4 regions of the Enterococcus sp. AMC1157 genome follow, and region 2 is predicted to be linked to each of the others. Evidence: predicted binding sites of a transcription regulator. Region 2 holds the regulator's gene; each other region holds the start of a gene.

Region 1 (4,665 bases), 560 kb from region 2:
CAATATCCGGAAACTCTAAAAAAGATTCCTGCAAACGACGATAATCTGATTCAGAAACCACATCAATCAATCTGACTTGTTCAAAGGTATCTGTATCTAAAAAATCATTTTCTTCAATGGAAAAATAGCCAGTGACTTTCAAAGGTAAAACAAAACGGTTAGTTATTGTTCCTCCACTTTGTTGTAACAACTGCTCCAAATGAGTTGTTCGTTCACTTGTTACTTGAAATTCGCTGGGATGATTCAAATCTGTTATTCGATAACTGACAGCAAATAAACCAATGGCACCACCAATCATTGAAATTGCCACAGCTAAAATAATCGTAATTAATGAGAAGTTACGCCAATTTTTATAAACTAATTGACGAGTATTATTTAAGACAAAAAATCGTAATTGTCGATAACTGAATTTATGCCATTTTGTTGATAAATAAAGAATCACTTGAATACCATATCCAAAAAATAAATACGTTCCAAAAACACAAGCAGACAAAATAAACAAAGGAATCCATAAAAAAGCATACATATCATCCGTTTGTTGAATATAACGCATCGTAACCTCTTGGTAATTCATGGCGATATAATAACCTATACCGATTAAAATCAAACTGATACTACCAATCAAATAGTTACTCCAAGTAATTTGCATGCGATGACTGGAAAATGAATTTTTTTGTTGAAAATAATCAATTAATTGTTTTTTCCAAAGTAACCAAGTATTTTGAATTGAAATTAACAACACTGCCAACAAAAATATCAGAGCGGTTGTCGCAATAGATGGCCACGAAATAAAGAAACGACTCGTAATATTCAAATCCATCGCCTTTATCAAAATCATCGCAAAAAATTTAGAAAAAACGACACCCATGACGATACCGACAACAAGAGAAATCACATTTAGAACTGTCGTTTCCACGGCTAACTGAGATAGCATGCGGGATTTTCTTACTCCAAACAACTGATACAAACCAATTTCTTTTTGACGCTGTTGAATAAAAAAACGATTGGCACTCAACATAAAAAATAGTACCACAATTGCTACGACAACATTTCCTAAGGTCAACACACCTTCAATTTGAATATCTTGCTGAGCTCTGTGAGTCAGTGGCTGGTCATAAGCCATCGCACTAAATGAATAAAAAATCATAACGGAAAGCATCATACATAAAAAATAAACGACATAGTTTCTTCTTTGACGCAAAAAACTGCGCCAAATGATTTTAAAAAGCATTTCTTCGACCACCTCCGCCAATTGTTGCTTGCATATCGATCACTTGCTCAAAAAATTCTTTACGAGAACCACGACGCACGACTTCTGAAAAGAATACACCGTCTTTAATGAACAATATTCGATTACAATAGCTGGCAGTAAAGGGATCATGTGTAACCATCAGCACTGTGGTGTCTTGATGTAAATTAACTTCACTTAAATAACGTAACAATTCTGTGGCTGATTTAGAGTCTAACGAGCCGGTGGGTTCATCTGCAAATATTACTTGCGGTTCAGCCACCATCGCACGAGCTGCTGTCACTCGTTGTTTTTGCCCAATCGATAATTCATCTGGATAACGGTTTAACAAATGATCGATGCCCAGTAAACTTGCCACTTTTTTCACTCGTCGATCCATCTCATCAATTGATAAGTGATCAATAGCTAATGGAAGCAAAATATTATCTTTAGACGTTAATGTTTCTAATAAATTAAAATCCTGAAAAATAAAACCAATCTTTTGACGTCTAAAGTCACTCAGTTCTGTTTCTTTCATTCGAGTAATATCTTTGCCATCAATATAAACCGACCCCATCGTGGGAGAATTTAATGAAGATAAGATATTCATTAAAGTTGTTTTTCCAGCACCACTTGGTCCCATGATTCCTACAAATTCGCCTTGATCTACAGTAAAAGATAAATTATCTAGCACCTTCGTCTGATTTAAACGACTACCAAAAGTTTTTGTCAGATGTTTGACATCAATCATTATTTTCATCGAACTCTTCCTCATTTAACTTATATTTTAAAAGTGCCATTTTTTCATTAAAAAACTGTGTATGACTCTTTAGTATCTTAGCATATTTTTGAACTCTTCGTAAAAAACAGATACCTATTAAAAATATTTTTGTCGTATTTTTGTGCAAAATAAAACAATCACAAACACTGTTCTTACACGCTTTTTGACAGAGTAACCACAATGTACATAAACACTATATATTGTATATAATTAAAAATATTTGTCTATATGTAGTTGAAAAAGTCCTTCATTTGATTTATGATAATAAAGAAATAAACAAAGGGAGTTGGTAGTCATGATGGAGATAAAGATATCTGATGAGCAATCTTTTTCTACCTTACATTTAGCAAATATCAAAGTTATCAAGCGGGACGGTCGTTTAGTTGAATTCGACGATCAAAAAATCTATGATGCCTTAGCAAAAGCCAAAGAAAAAATTCATGGAACCCTTTCACCATTAGATCAGCGTCATCTACTAGATATTGTTGAAAAAGTAGACCAAGAAATTAGCGAACGTTTTATTGACAATATTAAAATCTACGAAATACAAAATATTGTGGAACATACTCTTTTGCAATACCATGAATACGAATTAGCAGAGGAATACATTCATTACCGTACTCGCCGAGATTTTCAGCGAAGTCAAGCGACAGATATTAACTTTACAATTGAAAAATTGATGAATAAAGATCAAACAGTCGTCAATGAAAATGCCAACAAAGACAGCAATGTATTTAATACCCAACGTGATTTAACTGCGGGAATTGTTGGTAAATCAATTGGTTTAAAAATGTTACCTCCCCATGTGGCGAACGCCCATCAAAAAGGCGACATTCACTATCATGATTTGGATTATCATCCTTATGCACCAATGACTAATTGTTGTTTAATTGATTTTGAAAAGATGTTAAACGAAGGTTTCAAAATGGGCAATGCCGAAGTTGAAGCACCCAAATCCATTCAAACAGCTACTGCACAAATTTCCCAAATTATCGCCAATGTGGCTTCCAGCCAATACGGCGGTTGTTCTGCGGATCGGGTGGATGAACTATTGGCTCCTTTTGCGGAAAAAAATTATCAAAAACATTTAACCGAGGCCCAAGAGTGGATTGACGGCACTGAACGTCAAGAAGCTTTTGCTCGCAAAAAAACCAAAAAAGATATTTTTGATGCTATGCAAAGCTTGGAATATGAAATCAATACTTTATTTACTTCTAACGGACAAACACCTTTTACTTCTTTAGGATTTGGTCTGGGAGCTAACTGGTTTGAACGAGAAATTCAAAAAGCAATCTTACAAAATCGCATCAACGGATTAGGTAGTGAGCATCGGACAGCTATTTTTCCTAAGTTGATTTTTTCAATCAAACGCGGCTTAAATTCTCTTCCGGAAGATCCAAACTACGATATTAAAGAATTAGCTTTAGAATGTGCGACCAAACGGATGTATCCAGATATTCTAAATTACGACAAAGTAGTGGAATTAACTGGTAGCTTTAAAGTACCCATGGGATGTCGCTCTTTCTTACAAGGCTGGAAGGATGCCAATGGGCAAGAAGTCAATGCAGGACGGATGAATTTAGGCGTTGTAACCTTGAATCTTCCACGGATTGCTCTTGAAGCCAATGGGGACAAAGAAAAATTCTGGTCTTTATTCGAAGAACGTTTAGAAATTACTAAAGATGCCCTTGTTTACCGTGTAGAACGCTGTAAAGAAGCAACCCCTGCCAATGCTCCTATTTTGTATATGTATGGTGCTTTTGGGAAACGATTGTCACCAAAAGATGCAGTGGATGAATTATTTAGAAATCGTCGAGCAACCATTTCTCTAGGTTACATCGGTTTATACGAAGTTGCTTCTGCCTTTTATGGTGGTGAATGGGAAAACAATGTAGAGGCCAAAGAATTTACTTTAGAAATCCTTCGTTTAATGAAAAGAAGGGTTGATCAATGGGCTAACCAATATGACTATCATTTTAGTGTCTATTCAACACCTAGTGAAAGTTTAACCGATCGTTTCTGTCGCTTGGATACTGAAAAATTTGGTCTTGTAGAAAACATTACCGATAAAGATTATTATACTAACAGTTTCCACTACGACGTCAGAAAAAATCCGACACCTTTTGAAAAACTAGATTTTGAAAAAGATTATCCACAATATTGTAGTGGTGGTTTTATCCACTATTGTGAATATCCAATGTTGCAACAAAACCCTAAAGCCTTGGAAGCTGTTTGGGATTATTCCTATGATCGAGTTGGGTATTTAGGTACAAATACTCCAATCGATCACTGCTACGAATGTGGTTTTGAAGGTGATTTTCATCCAACTGAAAGAGGTTTTGAATGCCCAGAATGTGGTAATCACGATCCCAAAACCTGTGATGTCGTAAAAAGAACATGTGGTTATCTAGGAAATCCTCAAGCACGTCCCATGGTCCATGGCCGTCACAAAGAAATTTCTGCCCGTGTTAAACATATGAAATAATCGTTAGGAGATGACTCCTGTGAGGAATCCGAGCCCAAAAGAATGGCGTAGTGAAGAGTACAGTCAAAAAAGAATTGCTGACTATAAACCCTTTATGTTTGTAGATGGTGAAGGAGTACGTAATAGCATTTACGTCAGTGGTTGTTTATTCGCTTGCGAAGGTTGTTTTAA
Region 2 (4,665 bases):
TCAATAGTCATACCAACACCCATATCTTGAAAGTTATTAACAATTCCTTCTGGATCTTCAATCGCCTTAATTTCTTCCAGAAAAATAAGCATGTCCTTTTCATTTGTTTCTGGATCAAACTGTAATGTTCCTCTAAAAACTGTCTGACTTTCACTTTCTAAATCTGTCGTCTCACTTATGTTCTCACTGGATTGGGAACCATTAGTATTTGGTGCAGCACAAGAAGTTAATAAGAAACAGCAATTGTTAATATTAGATATTTTTCATAGGATTCTCCTTATGAATTACGTCTATTTTTTCCAGTCATTTGAACTTCTTTGGTCAAGTAACGGATTCTTTCCATAATTCGTTTAGCTTTTAGAGGTTCCTCTTCACCTCTTTGAGTAATGGACAAGTGTTCTTCCAGCTCCAACATCGTAAAGTTAGAAGTAAAGAATGTGGGAAGTTGTTCTTGCATACGATATTGTAAAATGACACCAAATACTTCATCACGAATCCAACTACTCATTGAATCTGCACCAATATCATCCAACATTAGTACAGGGGCTTTTTTTATTACTTCAATTTTTTCATTGACCTGATTTTTACCGATTGCTTGTTTCATGTCTACAGCAAAAGTAGGGAAATGTAATAGCGTCGTCGAATGTCCAGCTTCTGCCAAATAACGAGCAATTGCTCCTAATAGATAGGTCTTACCAATTCCAAAACTCCCCACTAAGTACAAGCCTTTATGGAATTGTTTTGGATTGTCCAAATATTCTTCAAGAAAGTCCATTGCCGCTACTAAGGCTTCCCCTCTACCTGGTGTTTGATCATAGGTGGCGATTCTAGCATCCTGAATATCTTTAGGCATATTCAAAGCTTGAATTCTGCCACGAATTTCTTCCTGCTGTCTTCTTACAAGTAACTCTTCTGTCGGCACATAGGTCACATCCACTGAATGATAGTTTAATATCAATTGTGGTTCATACCCTGGAGCAATCATTGATGGATCGTTTATTTCGAATTTTCGTTTTTCTTGAACATATTCATACATCTTTGCATAACTTCTTTCGATGTCTTGTTGCGTCAATTGATCTTTATGCTCATCCAAAAAGTTCTTTACTTCGGAATTTTCCATTACCTCGGTAATCATCTCTTCAAATCTTGCACGATAATTTTTGCGGTTTAATAATTGGTTTAAATCTTTGCCAATCTCTTTCACTAGCTATCACCTTCTTTACGTTGTAAAAATTTTTGTAGTCTTTGATTAATTTCAGCTTGTTTCTCTACATCCTCGATTTCTTCCATTGGGTTTTCTACCCAATCAGGAAGTTTTTCTTTCCTAACTGGTTTCCGATAATTCCCTTGATTATTCGTTCGTTGAGGTTTTGTTTGACGAGTTTTAGCTTCTTTCACTAACTGACGAACATGCTGAATAGCAGCCTCTGGACTTTGAATGCCTAATTCAGACCAATCCGTCGCAATTTTATTAACAAAATTAGACTGCAAGGAACTATTTTTTTGAACCACAAGAACATAATGCATTAACACATTGATGACACTATTTGGTAAAGGACTTTTTTCAACTAAAGATCTCAATAGCCATTGTTCAGAGTCAGTAACAAAGCTGTGCTTTTCTTGCTTGATAGCTTGTAAGAAGTCCGTTGGTGCAGTCGTTTCACTCATATCAATCAATTCAATATCTGCTTCTGTGAATCCTGTTTGACGAAGGGTATTAAAGCGTCTTATTTTAGCATCACCAGACAAAGTGATAGCTTCTTTTTTCACTGATGTTCCTTGGCGTCTCTGAATGAGACTAGCCAACTGGCGTTGATCCACCATCCCATCATTTAGTGAAACAACTTCTGCCATTAAATTCACTAAAGTTAGTTCATCAAATCCATATAAATTAGCATATAAGGTTAACTGTCTTTTGAATTCAAAGGTAAAGTTTTCGGCAATAATATATTTTTTATGAGCAATATCTAATAAGAATTTCCAATCCAATTTATCGTCTAAAGTAATAGAAGGCTGCGATTGTTGCTGATAACTTTGAGAGATTCCCTCGAGTTTCTCTTGTTTTTTAAGAAACGCCTCTTGATCCAATCCTCCATAAATATCACTGAAAGTTGCTGTGATTTCTTGATACTCTGATACATCTATTTTTTTAGGTTTAAAACGCTCCACTAATTGGTTAAATTTACGTTCTCCTACTTGATTCCAGAGCAAATAACTGTACATCTCATCTTTGATAAAGGCTTGTGGATGTAGTGGTTCTTCTAGCTGATATAAAAACATCCGATCAAACTCTGGATCTTCTTTCATAAAAACAGATAATAAACCAACAGCTTCTAATTTTTTTCGAGCTTCCAGAAAATCAGGCAAACCAACATTCAGTGCATTTAAAATATCAATGTGCACAAATTCGTTTTCCTGTCGATCTCCTTGATCTCCTAACAAGGTATAATAAAGGGCCAACGCATTTTGTCCAATGATTGGTTGATACAAGTAAAGTAACCCATCATTTCCCTCTTCGGTTATAGGAAGACATTTAAATACTTGATAAATATGATTTGGTTTAACTTCTTCCCATGCTGACTTCACGATAGCCCTCCTTCTTTTTAATTTACATGATATCTTAATTTGTTTTCGCTTTATCAACGATGTCTTGTAATTCTTTCAAGAATACTGACATGTCTTTAAATTGACGATAGACACTCGCAAATCGAATATAGGCAATTTCATCTAAATTGACTAATTCTTCCATCACATATTCACCTATTGCCGTGGAAGAAACTTCATTTTCACCTAATTCACGAATCTTTGCTTCTACATGATCCACTATTTGCTCCATCTGTTCCATTGCTACTGGACGTTTCTCTGCGGAACGAATCAAGCCACGTAATACTTTTTCACGATTAAATTCTTCTCTCGCACCATTTTTCTTAATTATTAACAGAGGTGTTTCTTCTAGTCTTTCAAAAGTTGTGAATCGGAATCCACAATTTTCGCACTCTCTTCTGCGTCGAATCGCGCGACCATCATCCGCTTGTCGACTATCAATAACACGAGAATTATTATGATGACATTTTGGGCAATGCATAATTCCACCTCATTTATCTTGATTTATTTTGAATTTTTTAGTTTAAAATTAAATTTACCTTCTTATATTATAACACGTTTCTCTTATTTTCTAACAGTCAGACAGAAAAAAACTCTAGAAATTCCTAGAGTTTTTTTAGAATGATTCATTTAATTTTCTGCAAAATTTTATACGATTAGACTTCGGTAATCAGATTTTGTTCCTGTAACCATTTATTTACTTGTTGCTTCGTTTCTTCTAAGGTTCCTTGATTATCGAAAACAATATCGGCTTGCTCTTTTTTTAACTCAATTGACACTTGGCTTGCAATTCGTTGCTTAGCTTCTTCTTCTGTCAATAGATTTCTGGCCATCAATCGTTCTAATTGTATATCTTCTGATGTATAGACAACTGCAACTTGATCCATCACATGACAATAATTTGCTTCAAATAATAAAGGGATATCTGCAATGACTAAAGATGATTGTTGTTGTTTTGCAGCTATTTTTTTTGTTATCTCAGCCCTTAGAATTGGATCTAGAAGTCGATCTAATTGTCGTCTTTCTTTGGGATTGGCAAAAATCAGTTGCCCTAATTTTTTACGATCCAAGCTACCATCCCCTGAAAGAATTTCTTGACCAAAATGAGCGATAATCGCCAATAAACCTGGTTGTCCAGTTTCAACCACTTGGCGAGCTACCTGATCAGCATCCACAATGGGGAAACCATATTCACGAAAAAAGTTAACCACCGTACTCTTTCCAGTTGCGATACCGCCAGTAAGACCTAACACCATTCCCATTACTTACTCTTCCTTTCGAATTTGGCAATTCGGACAAAAATGCGTTCCACGTTGGGCGACTTTGGTTTTAACAATTGCTCTGCCACAATGTTCACATGGCAGCCCTGTTTGTCCATAAGCATGTAAAGAAATTTGAAATTTCCCAGCTTCTCCTAAAGCATTGGCATAAGAGCGAATTGTTGTTCCACCAGCAGCTACAGCTCTTGCCAAAACTTCGATGATTGCATGGTATAAGTTTTCGGTTTCAGCTTCATCTAGAAGTTTTGCTGAAGTCTCTGGATGAATTTTTGCTTGCCACAACGCTTCATCCACATAAATATTACCTAATCCAGTCACAATTTTTTGATCAAGTAATAGTGGTTTTATCGATTTATTCGATTTAGATAATTGTTGTCTGAAGGGTTCTAACTTAAAAACATCTGGTGTTGGTTCAGGACCTAGTTGTTGAATTCCTTTATAGATATTTGCCTGATTTTTACCCACTAAGTCAATACGACCAAATTTTCGCACATCGTTATAGTGTAAGGTGGAGCCGTCAGAAAAATGAAAAACCACATGAGTATGCTTCCCAATTATCTCTTTTGTTTCCTTAGGGAAAAACTCATATTTCCCCTCCATTCGCAAATGAGAGATCATATCATAATCAGACCATTTAAAAATCAAAAATTTCCCTCGGCGATGTACGTCTTCTAATTGTTGATTAACCAGAGCGTGTCTGAATTCATCCACACTAGGAGCTTCAATAATTCTATTCCAAAAAACATCTATTGAAGAAACCTTTTTTCCTTTTATTAATTGT
Region 3 (4,665 bases), 930 kb from region 2:
CCAAATCTGTATAAACTGCGTCCCATTTAGAACTTGCACTTGGATCATCAATAATCACAATATTGTTATTAACAGTTGCTACCATTTCAATCACTGAAGACAACACTTGACCAATAATCAATACTCCTGAGCAATCTCTTAGTTCATCCACATGCAAGACATCTTCTGAAAGACGGATTGTTTTATACAAGTTCACTTTACTTTGTTCCGCTTCAAGTTGGATGCCTCTGCGAATCGCTCGGAAGTAAGGATCTTCTAATTCGTCAATTTCAGAAACTGTGGTAATTACCGCAATACTACTTAATTTTTTGCCTGAAGCCTTCTTAAGTGAGTAATTATAAAAATTTACAGATTCAGCTATTTTCTGACGTGTCTCTTCTGTCACAGAAAGGGTCGGATCTTCATTTAATACACGAGAAACAGTTGCAATAGATACTCCTGCTCTCTTGGCTACATCTCTTATACCCGCCATACCCTTTTCACCTTCTTACTCCGTTTACTAAAATATAAGCACAAAAAAGGTAAATAAGCAAATAGCAAAAGGCTAAAAACTGTAGAAATAACTGATATTATCGGTAATTTTCAATAAATTACTTAATCTCCTCATTAAACAAAGTTTCATCCGCTTGAAGATCAATTACTTTCAAACGACCTGTGTTTTTAACATAGAGCTTTTAACCACTTTTTGTCCTGTGGCGTTCTCAAATAGCATCACTCGATTATTTCGATTGTCCGTTACGACTTCATACTGTAAGGACTCAATTGGTGTAACCGCATTAATTGCTGACCATTCTTCCATCGCTTCATTTTCTTCATTCGTCGTAGCTTCTGTAAAATCAGAATCGACAACGGTTTCCTCTGTTGTTTGGTTTACACCTGATTGTTGAGTTTCTTCCAATGAGGAGGTTTGACAACCTACCAATAAAAGCAAACTCATTGCAACAGACACCATTCCCACTACTATTTTCAACTAACTCCAACTCCTTTTTTCTATTTACTAATAGGCTATTATAGTCCTTCTGCTCACCCAATTTATTTGCTAGAAAATGAAAAATAATTAGCGAAATGTTTTTTCTAGTACTCGGACGCCCTACCTGCCAATAACTATATTAAATTATGTGAATGATAAAAATAGGTAAAAAAAGTCCGACAATCCTATAGACTGTCAGACTTTACTTTCTGTTTTCTTAAAAAGAAGGAATCATTGTATCGCCATGTTTTTCTTCCATAAAATCGCGAACTTCTTTGCTTGTCATCGCTTTTTTCAAGACTTCTATTTTTTCAGAATCACGGATATCTTCACGAGTAACAATTTGTAGCGCAAAATGATCCGTTTTACTTTCCTCTAGAAATATTGCATCATCTGGTGTTAAATTCACTTTTTTGATATACGCTGGATAATTATATACAAGTGCTACACCAGGTTCATTATAACTTTCTGATAGGTTCAGTAAATCAACAGACAACCATTTAAAGTTTTTCGGATTTTCTACAACATCTCTGATGCGGCCTTCCACACCTACACCATCTGCTAATTTAATTAAACCTTGCTCTTCTAAAATAGCTAACGCACGACCTTCATTTGTTGGATCATTTGGAAGTGCAACTTGTACATTGTCAGGAATTTCATCTATTGTTTGATAGTCTTTCGAATAAAAACCAATTTTCACGTCATAAATTGGTTGTACCGCAACTAAATGTGCATTTTTTTCTTCGTTATATTGTTCCATAAATGGTTTATGTTGAGCAAAATTTGCATCTGCTTCTTCGTGTTCAACCATGTCATTGTAAGCAACGTTATCCGTTACAGACACATTTTTGATTTCCCAACCATCTTTTTCCGCGACTTCTGAAGCAATTTTGACCATCTCTGCACTCGTTTCAAGTTGAGTAGCAACAGTGATAACTTTCTCCTCAGATCCTTCGCTTTCTTGATTTCCACAAGCACTTAATGTTGCAATCGCGATTAATGAAAGCATCGCTCCATACCATTTTTTCATTTCTTTCCCCCATTATTTCTGAATTTTGTTTGTTAGACCAAACAAAATCAGTATAACATAACAAAAATCGACTAATCGATTTTTAAGCTCTCTCATAGAATCCCTAACTAATGAGATACTACTCTGAGTGGTATTGATTGATTTAAAAAAATTTTTCGTGGAACAGATTCACAAGCTAAAATAAATATTCTCTAAAAAAAAACGATTTGAGTTAATCTACTCAAATCGTCTCTTTGCGTACTTCTTTTAATTTTTCGTCAATCAATTCAATGACTTTCTTCGCTGCTTCTGTATCTTCGACGAAATTTAATACATCGCCATCGATTTGAATTTTAGGACTAGCATCATAGTCGTTATACCACTGATCGTAACGCCGATTTAACTCTTCATAGTAATCATATAGACTTGGATCATATGAGATTTGTTCAAAGTCACGACCTCGTTTTTCAATACGATCTAGCATAGTCTTAAAGGATACTCGAATATGGATTAATAAATCTGGATGCTTTTTGTGCGCGGCATAAGGCAGTTCTTCCAACATATTTTTTAATAGCTCATCATATACTCGGACTTCTGTTTCTGTCGCACGACCTAAATCGGCATTTAGATGAAATAATAACGAGTCCTCATAAATCGAGCGGTCCAAAATATTGTTATCATCTTTTAATGCTTGTTTGATACTATCAAAACGTTTATTTAAAAAATAAATTTGTAGTAAAAATGCATATTTATTTGGGTCTGCATAAAAAAGTGGCAACACTTCATTGTCATCTACAGACTCATAAAATGCCTGACTTCCCAAATGTTCTGCTAATAATGCCGTCAAGCTAGATTTTCCTGCTCCTATTGTTCCTGCTAATACAATCACACTCATTGCCTCCAACTCACTTATCACTAAATATTGTACTTTTTTTCAACTTATATACTTTAACCTACTATATCTAGTGGAGTCAAGAAGAATTATTGAAAGAATTTTATTAGGAAATCTCAAATAAAGTTTTAAGATTTCAATTTTTTTTATCGAATATGCGCGGAACCCTTAACGTGAGCACATTTATCTAGTAAAATAGCTAGAGGATTCGAAACTAGTATAGAAAGAGGCCAATCATGTCAACAAAAGGTATTGGTAAGGCTACCGGAAAAATTATTCTAATGGGCGAACACGCTGTTGTTTATGGAGAACCCGCTATTGCTTTTCCTTTTAGTGGAACACAAGTCACAGCGACTGTGCAATCAGCTAAGGAAAATTCTTTAACATCTATTTACCATATCGGACTTTTAGCAGATGTTCCTGAAGAATTAACAAATATCCAACAATTAGCTACTTGCTTACAACAAAAATTACATACTGAAAATTTCCATCTAGTGATTGAAAGCACCATCCCTTCAGAACGAGGCATGGGTTCTAGCGCAGCCGTGGCAGTTGCCATTACTAGAGCTTTTTTTGACTGGCAAAAAATAACTTTGTCACAAGAAGAACTATTGGACTATGTCAATTTTTCCGAAAATATTGCCCATGGAAATCCCAGCGGTATCGATGCAGCAGCAACCAGTGGAGAGCAACCCATCTATTTTAGAAAAGACCATGATTACCTTTCTTTTCCACTTAATATTGACGCCTACTTATTAGTTGCAGACACAGGTATCAAAGGACAAACGCGTTCAGCTGTTCGTTCAGTCGCAAAACTTTTTGAAAAGGCTCCTGATGAAATAAGTGTAGAAATTAAAGCATTAGGTCGATTAACCGAACAAGCCAAAGAAGCCATCATTTACAATCAGAAATCGCGATTGGGTAAAGCGATGAATCAGGCACAACAGCATTTGAAAAATTTAACCGTGAGTAACGAAGCTATTGATCAGTATATCCAATTAGCTCTAGAACATCATGCCTTAGGTGCGAAATTAACTGGTGGCGGCAGAGGTGGTTGCTTGCTTGTCTTACTTGAGAATAAGCAACAAGCAGAAGAATTAGCTAGCATCCTAAAAGACCAAGGCGTTAAAAATACTTGGTTACAAGGACTAGGGAGATTTGCCCATTCTGTTGAAACAACCGCTAATAAATACGAAGTGACACTTGAAGAAGCATAAAAATCGAACACAGGATTGCTCTTTTGTTCGAAAAATCAAAAATATCGAACACAAGATCAGCCTTTTGTTCGAAAAATCAAAAATATCGAACACAAGATCAGCCTTTTGTTCGAAAAATCAAAAATATCGAACACAAGATCAGTCTTTTGTTCGAAAAGCCAAAATTATCGAACACAAGATCAGCCTTTTGTTCGAAAAATCAAAATTATTGAACAAAAGATTATTTTAAAGGAGTTTATCATACATGTATCAAGGAAAAGCACGGGCGTATACAAATATTGCGCTCATTAAATACTGGGGCAAAAAAGATCAGGAACTGATTCTTCCGATGAATAATAGTTTATCTCTTACACTAGATGCCTTTTATACGGAGACGAGTGTCCGTTTTTCTTCTGAATATACGCAAGATAGCTTTTCACTAGATGGTGACATCCAAGATGAAAAAGCAACTAAAAAAATCAGTAAATTTTTAGATTTAGCCCGTAAAAAAGCTGGAATTCAACTTCATGCCCAGGTGCAAAGTCAAAATTTTGTTCCGACTGCAGCTGGTTTAGCTTCTTCAGCCAGTGGTTTAGCT
Region 4 (4,665 bases), 800 kb from region 2:
GGTTAAACCACCAAATACGTGTCCTACCAATTCTTTCTCTTGTTCTGAAAGACCGCGCCAATCATCTAAATCGTTGGATAGAGGAATTCGCGTATCTAACCAGAATTGTTCTGTTAACTTTTCCCAGGTTGATTTATCAATTATATCTTCAATTTCATTCCAGTTAATTGCTTTATAATAACTGTTTGCCATGAAAAAGGCCTCCTCTTCTTTTTAGATAACACAGCTTTCACATTGGTTGCTGCCGATTTCTTCTGCATCGTCAGTAAAGGTACGTACATAATAAATCGATTTAATGCCTTTATGGAAGGCGTAATGACGTAAAATATTCAAATCACGTGTCGTTTGTTTGCTTGTTGTTTTCCATTCATACAAACCTTCAGGAATCTCTGAACGCATAAACAAGGTCATACTCATTCCTTGATCGATATGTTTTTGCGCAGTGGCATAAATATCAATTACTTGACGCATATCCATATCATAAGCTGATTGGTAGTAGCTAATTGTATCATTTGATAAATGAGCTGCTGGATAATAAATTTTTCCAATTTTCTTTTCTTGACGTTCTTCAATCAAGCGAGTAATCGGATGTAAGCTAGCACTTGTATCGTTAATATAAGAAATAGAACCATTTGGTGCAACAGCTAGGCGGTTTTGATGGTACAAACCATCGGCTTTAACTGCAGTTGCTAAGGCTTGCCAATCTTCACTTGTTGGAATATGGATGCCTGCAAACAACGCTGCAATTTTTTCTGATTTTGGTTGATAGTCTGCTTCAATGTAAGATTGGAAATACGTTCCACTTGCATACTCAGATTTTTCAAAGTTATGGAAGACTTCTTGACGTTCTTTTGCAATATTATTACTTTCAACTAAAGTCCAGTAGTTCAATAACATAAAGTAAATATCGGTAAATTCAATCGATTCTGGAGAACCATAAGCCATTTGATTTTTTGCAAAATAGGTGTGTAGTCCCATCGCACCTAAACCAATTGTATGGTTTAAGCTGTTTCCGTTTTGAATTGGAGGAACGACATCAATATCTGAAGCGTCAGTAACATAAGTCAACGCACGAGTCATCGCACGTACCGATTTTCCAAAATCAGGGCTATCCATTAAATTAACAATATTTGTTGAACCCAAGTTACAGCTAATATCTGTTCCTAGTTCTTCATATTCTTGTTTGCCATTTAATAGAGAAGGTTCTTGGACTTGTAAAATCTCTGAACATAGATTACTCATAATGATTTTTCCATAAACTGGATTTGAGCGATTTGCTGTATCAACATTGATAATATAAGGGTAACCAGATTCTTGTTGTAGTTTAGAAATTTCATTTTCCAAATCACGGGCACGAATTTTTGTTTTGCGGATACGTGGGTTAGCCACTAAATTATCATATTCTTCAGTAATATCGACATAAGAGAAAGGAACACCGTATTCTTTTTCCACACTATAGGGACTAAATAAATACATGTCTTCGTTTTTGCGAGTTAATTCATAAAATTTATCAGGAACAAGTACTCCTAGAGATAACGTTTTTACACGAATTTTTTCATCCGCATTTTCTTTTTTTGCAGATAAGAAACTAATAATGTCTGGATGGAAGACGTTTAGATACACAACGCCGGCTCCTTGACGTTGTCCTAATTGGTTAGAATAACTAAAACTATCTTCGAACAGTTTCATAACTGGCATTACACCACTAGCTGCACCTTCGTAGCCTTTGATTGGCGCGCTGGCTTCACGTAAGTTAGAAAGGGTAATCCCTACACCACCACCGATACGTGACAATTGTAGAGCAGAATTAATCCCACGACCGATTGAATTCATATCATCAGTTAATTGAATTAAGAAACAAGAAACTAATTCCCCACGGCGTTTTCTACCGGCATTTAAGAAAGAGGGAGTCGCAGGCTGGTAGCGTTGATGAATCATTTCATCCGCTAAAGTCAAAGCCAACGCTTCATTGCCATCCGCAAAGTATAAGGCATTAAAAGCCACACGATCTTCGTAGCTTTCTAAATAAGCAGTGCCGTCATTAGTTTTTAACGCATATTGAGAATAAAATTTATAAGCAGCCATGAAAGATTTGAATGTAAAGTTTTGTTCGTCTAGAAACGTGTATAATTGCTCCAAAAATTCTGGTGTATATTTGCGAATAAAGGCTTCTTCTAAATAGTCATTTTCAATTAAGAAATCAATTTTTTCTTGAACAGAGTTAAATTGTTTCGTATTTGGTTCGACATTTTCTTTAAAGAAAGCTGCTAATGCTTCTTTGTCTTTATGCAACGGAATCTGTCCATTGACTGGACGATTGATTTCGTTGTTTAGTTTAAAATAAGTAACATCTTTTAACGTTTTTAAACTCATATTATCTACACAACCTTATCTCTTTATTTTTCTTCCTATATGTTTCATAAAAAAAGAAGGACTTGTAAGCCCCGAAAGGACGGACAAATCCAACGTCTAAATTGTAATTGTGGACACAAAAAATTAGCTAGCTAATTGACGAAGTTGGTCTGGGCGAAACCCAACAACTGTTGTAGCGTCAGATGTAATAATTGGCACACTTTGGTAACCTTGTTCTTTTAAAAAGTTGACTGCACTTGGATCATTGTCAATGTTGATTTCTTCAAAGCTAATATTGTTATCTGCTAAAAAGCGTTTTGCCATTTTACATTGCATGCAGTTGTTTTTTGAAAATAATTTGATATTCATATTAAGTTCCTCCCGGTTAAATTTCTCAATTAGTATATAAGAATAGTATAATGAACTTCTAGAGAAAGTCAATCGAAAAATACCATATATTGTGTTTGTGAATATCACTAAGCACTATTTGTTGTGGTTTTTTAAAAGTCTTTTTAGATAGACTATTGATGAATAAAGGGGTTTGAAATGTAACATGCTTTATATATTCTACCGAAAAAAATTCAAAAAGTAAAAAGAAATTTCGCATGTGAAAAACATCTCAAAAGAAGTCTTTAAAAAAGAAAAGAGGGGAGTAGAAAAACTCCAAGACCTCTTTTCAATGCAAATGTCTATTTGATAATTTTTAGAATTTTTTTAAATGTGTCCGTACCCGCAGCACCTAAAATTTCATAAATCAGGGTTTCGTTATTGGTAATGGAAGCACCTAAATCTCTCATGAGTTCCAATCCATGTTCGGCGTGTTCTTGGGTGCGAGAACTGATAGCATCCTTGACAACTTCCACATGATAGTCTGCTTGCAATAAATCTTTACAAGTTTGGTAGACACAGATGTGGCTTTCGGTACCAATTAAAACGACATTTTTAATCGCTTTATTTTCTAGATATTCTTGAATCTCAGGGATAAAGCCTGAGAAAGTTAATTTTTCGAAGGTAGGAGTCTCTCCTAAAGAACTCGTAATTTCAGGAATCGTATGACCTAAACCTTTTGGATATTGTTCGGTGATTATCATTGGAATACCAGATATTTGAAAGGCTTGAATGATTTGCTGGGCCTTAGAAATAATTTTTGCGCCTTGATAAATCGTTGGTTGCAGTTTTTCTTGCAAATCAATAATCAAAAGTAATGTATCTTCTTTGTTCATATCTTTTCCCTCCTTAGATGATGAAACCCAAATTAAAGTTGATAGGTACTGTCTTGATGAATGAGCCAGCGTAGGCCAAGAGTCAAAGCATCTTGAAAATGGTCAATAAATAAAATAGTTGGTTGATTCATTTGTTTACTTAAAATTTGTGAATTTTCGACTACCTCTAAAACAGTAGATTTACGAACAGATTCTGCTGAAATCACAAAAGAATTGGGTGCAATCACTGCATTATAAATTTCTAGAATTTTCACTAGGTTACCAACAAGCTCCATTTTATTGTTTGGTGTGTCAGAATCAATCAAGTGGGGGAGAAACTTAGCTTCACCCGCTAGGTTATGTCCTCCCTCTAAAATAGTTCCATTACTGTAGATCGTAATACCAGGCATACTATTTTCAGGATAAAAAATACCTACGATTGTATCCGAAAGAGCTATCTTGTGGGAAATCGTATAGCCGACAGTTAGCAAGTGAGCATCGTTTTGGATAACAATTGGAACCGGTGTGATATCCAAAAGAGCTTCAGCAATGTTCCATTGATCAAAAAGACTGTGCCAACTTGAGAGTACTTGACCGTCATATAGTTTTCCGGGAATCGATAAACTAATTTTATCAATCGGTATGGACTGACTTAGAAAATAATGAATTTTTTCAAGAAAAAGAGGAAGGGTAACTTGTTCAAAATTAATTTCTTCTTCTAATTGTACTTCGCCAGCTAAGTTGACGATTTTTCCTAGTAGAATTAAGAAGCGTTTTTCGTTTACTCTTTTTTCTTGAATACTTAATAGAAGGAATTGGTTTTGATTGTAATTAAAATGGTAGGTAATTGCCGGTCTTCCTAAAGATTGTTGGGTTAATTCTCCTTCAATCAATACCTCTTCTTCCACTAGTTGACTGACTAATGAATTAATTGTTACAACACTAATGCCTGTTTCTTTGGACATCTCCGCTTTTAATGCAGAACCTTTTGTAAATAATAGCTGCTTTAACAGCGTCAAATTCTTGTCACGAATTAAATTTTTGTTGTTTACCATCTTGTTCCTCACTCTTAATTAAATAGGTTAATTAATTCTATCTTAACTATAATATA

Evidence for each region. The regulator NrdR, encoded in region 2, represses ribonucleotide reductase genes. The targets are predictions, from matches to a motif close to ACACNATATATNGTGT.
Region 1: nrdD (anaerobic ribonucleoside-triphosphate reductase) is a predicted target of NrdR. The motif match lies at 2,200-2,215, and genes of this name have one in related genera.
Region 3: AC4BBX_RS07125 (deoxynucleoside kinase) is a predicted target of NrdR. The motif match lies at 2,933-2,948, and genes of this name have one in related genera.
Region 4: nrdH (glutaredoxin-like protein NrdH) is a predicted target of NrdR. The motif match lies at 2,801-2,816, and genes of this name have one in related genera.

The regions. Positions count from the first base shown of each region.
Region 1 covers NZ_CM177099.1:1,107,074-1,111,738, forward strand. Annotated here, with positions in the region: gene AC4BBX_RS05455 (FtsX-like permease family protein) at 1-1,231, opposite strand, end outside; gene AC4BBX_RS05460 (ABC transporter ATP-binding protein) at 1,221-1,988, opposite strand; gene nrdD (anaerobic ribonucleoside-triphosphate reductase) at 2,305-4,494, shown strand; gene nrdG (anaerobic ribonucleoside-triphosphate reductase activating protein) at 4,514-4,665, shown strand, end outside.
Region 2 covers NZ_CM177099.1:544,172-548,836, forward strand. Annotated here, with positions in the region: gene AC4BBX_RS02715 (hypothetical protein) at 1-92, opposite strand, end outside; gene dnaI (primosomal protein DnaI) at 278-1,204, opposite strand; gene AC4BBX_RS02725 (replication initiation and membrane attachment family protein) at 1,204-2,586, opposite strand; gene nrdR (transcriptional regulator NrdR) at 2,621-3,085, opposite strand; gene coaE (dephospho-CoA kinase) at 3,261-3,866, opposite strand; gene mutM (DNA-formamidopyrimidine glycosylase) at 3,870-4,665, opposite strand, start outside.
Region 3 covers NZ_CM177099.1:1,470,105-1,474,769, forward strand. Annotated here, with positions in the region: gene AC4BBX_RS07110 (LacI family DNA-binding transcriptional regulator) at 1-472, opposite strand, end outside; gene AC4BBX_RS07115 (hypothetical protein) at 644-970, opposite strand; gene AC4BBX_RS07120 (MetQ/NlpA family ABC transporter substrate-binding protein) at 1,188-2,000, opposite strand; gene AC4BBX_RS07125 (deoxynucleoside kinase) at 2,221-2,874, opposite strand; gene mvk (mevalonate kinase) at 3,108-4,088, shown strand; gene mvaD (diphosphomevalonate decarboxylase) at 4,333-4,665, shown strand, end outside.
Region 4 covers NZ_CM177099.1:2,641,785-2,646,449, forward strand. Annotated here, with positions in the region: gene nrdF (class 1b ribonucleoside-diphosphate reductase subunit beta) at 1-192, opposite strand, end outside; gene nrdE (class 1b ribonucleoside-diphosphate reductase subunit alpha) at 214-2,373, opposite strand; gene nrdH (glutaredoxin-like protein NrdH) at 2,497-2,721, opposite strand; gene AC4BBX_RS12930 (isochorismatase family protein) at 3,042-3,575, opposite strand; gene AC4BBX_RS12935 (ROK family protein) at 3,608-4,609, opposite strand.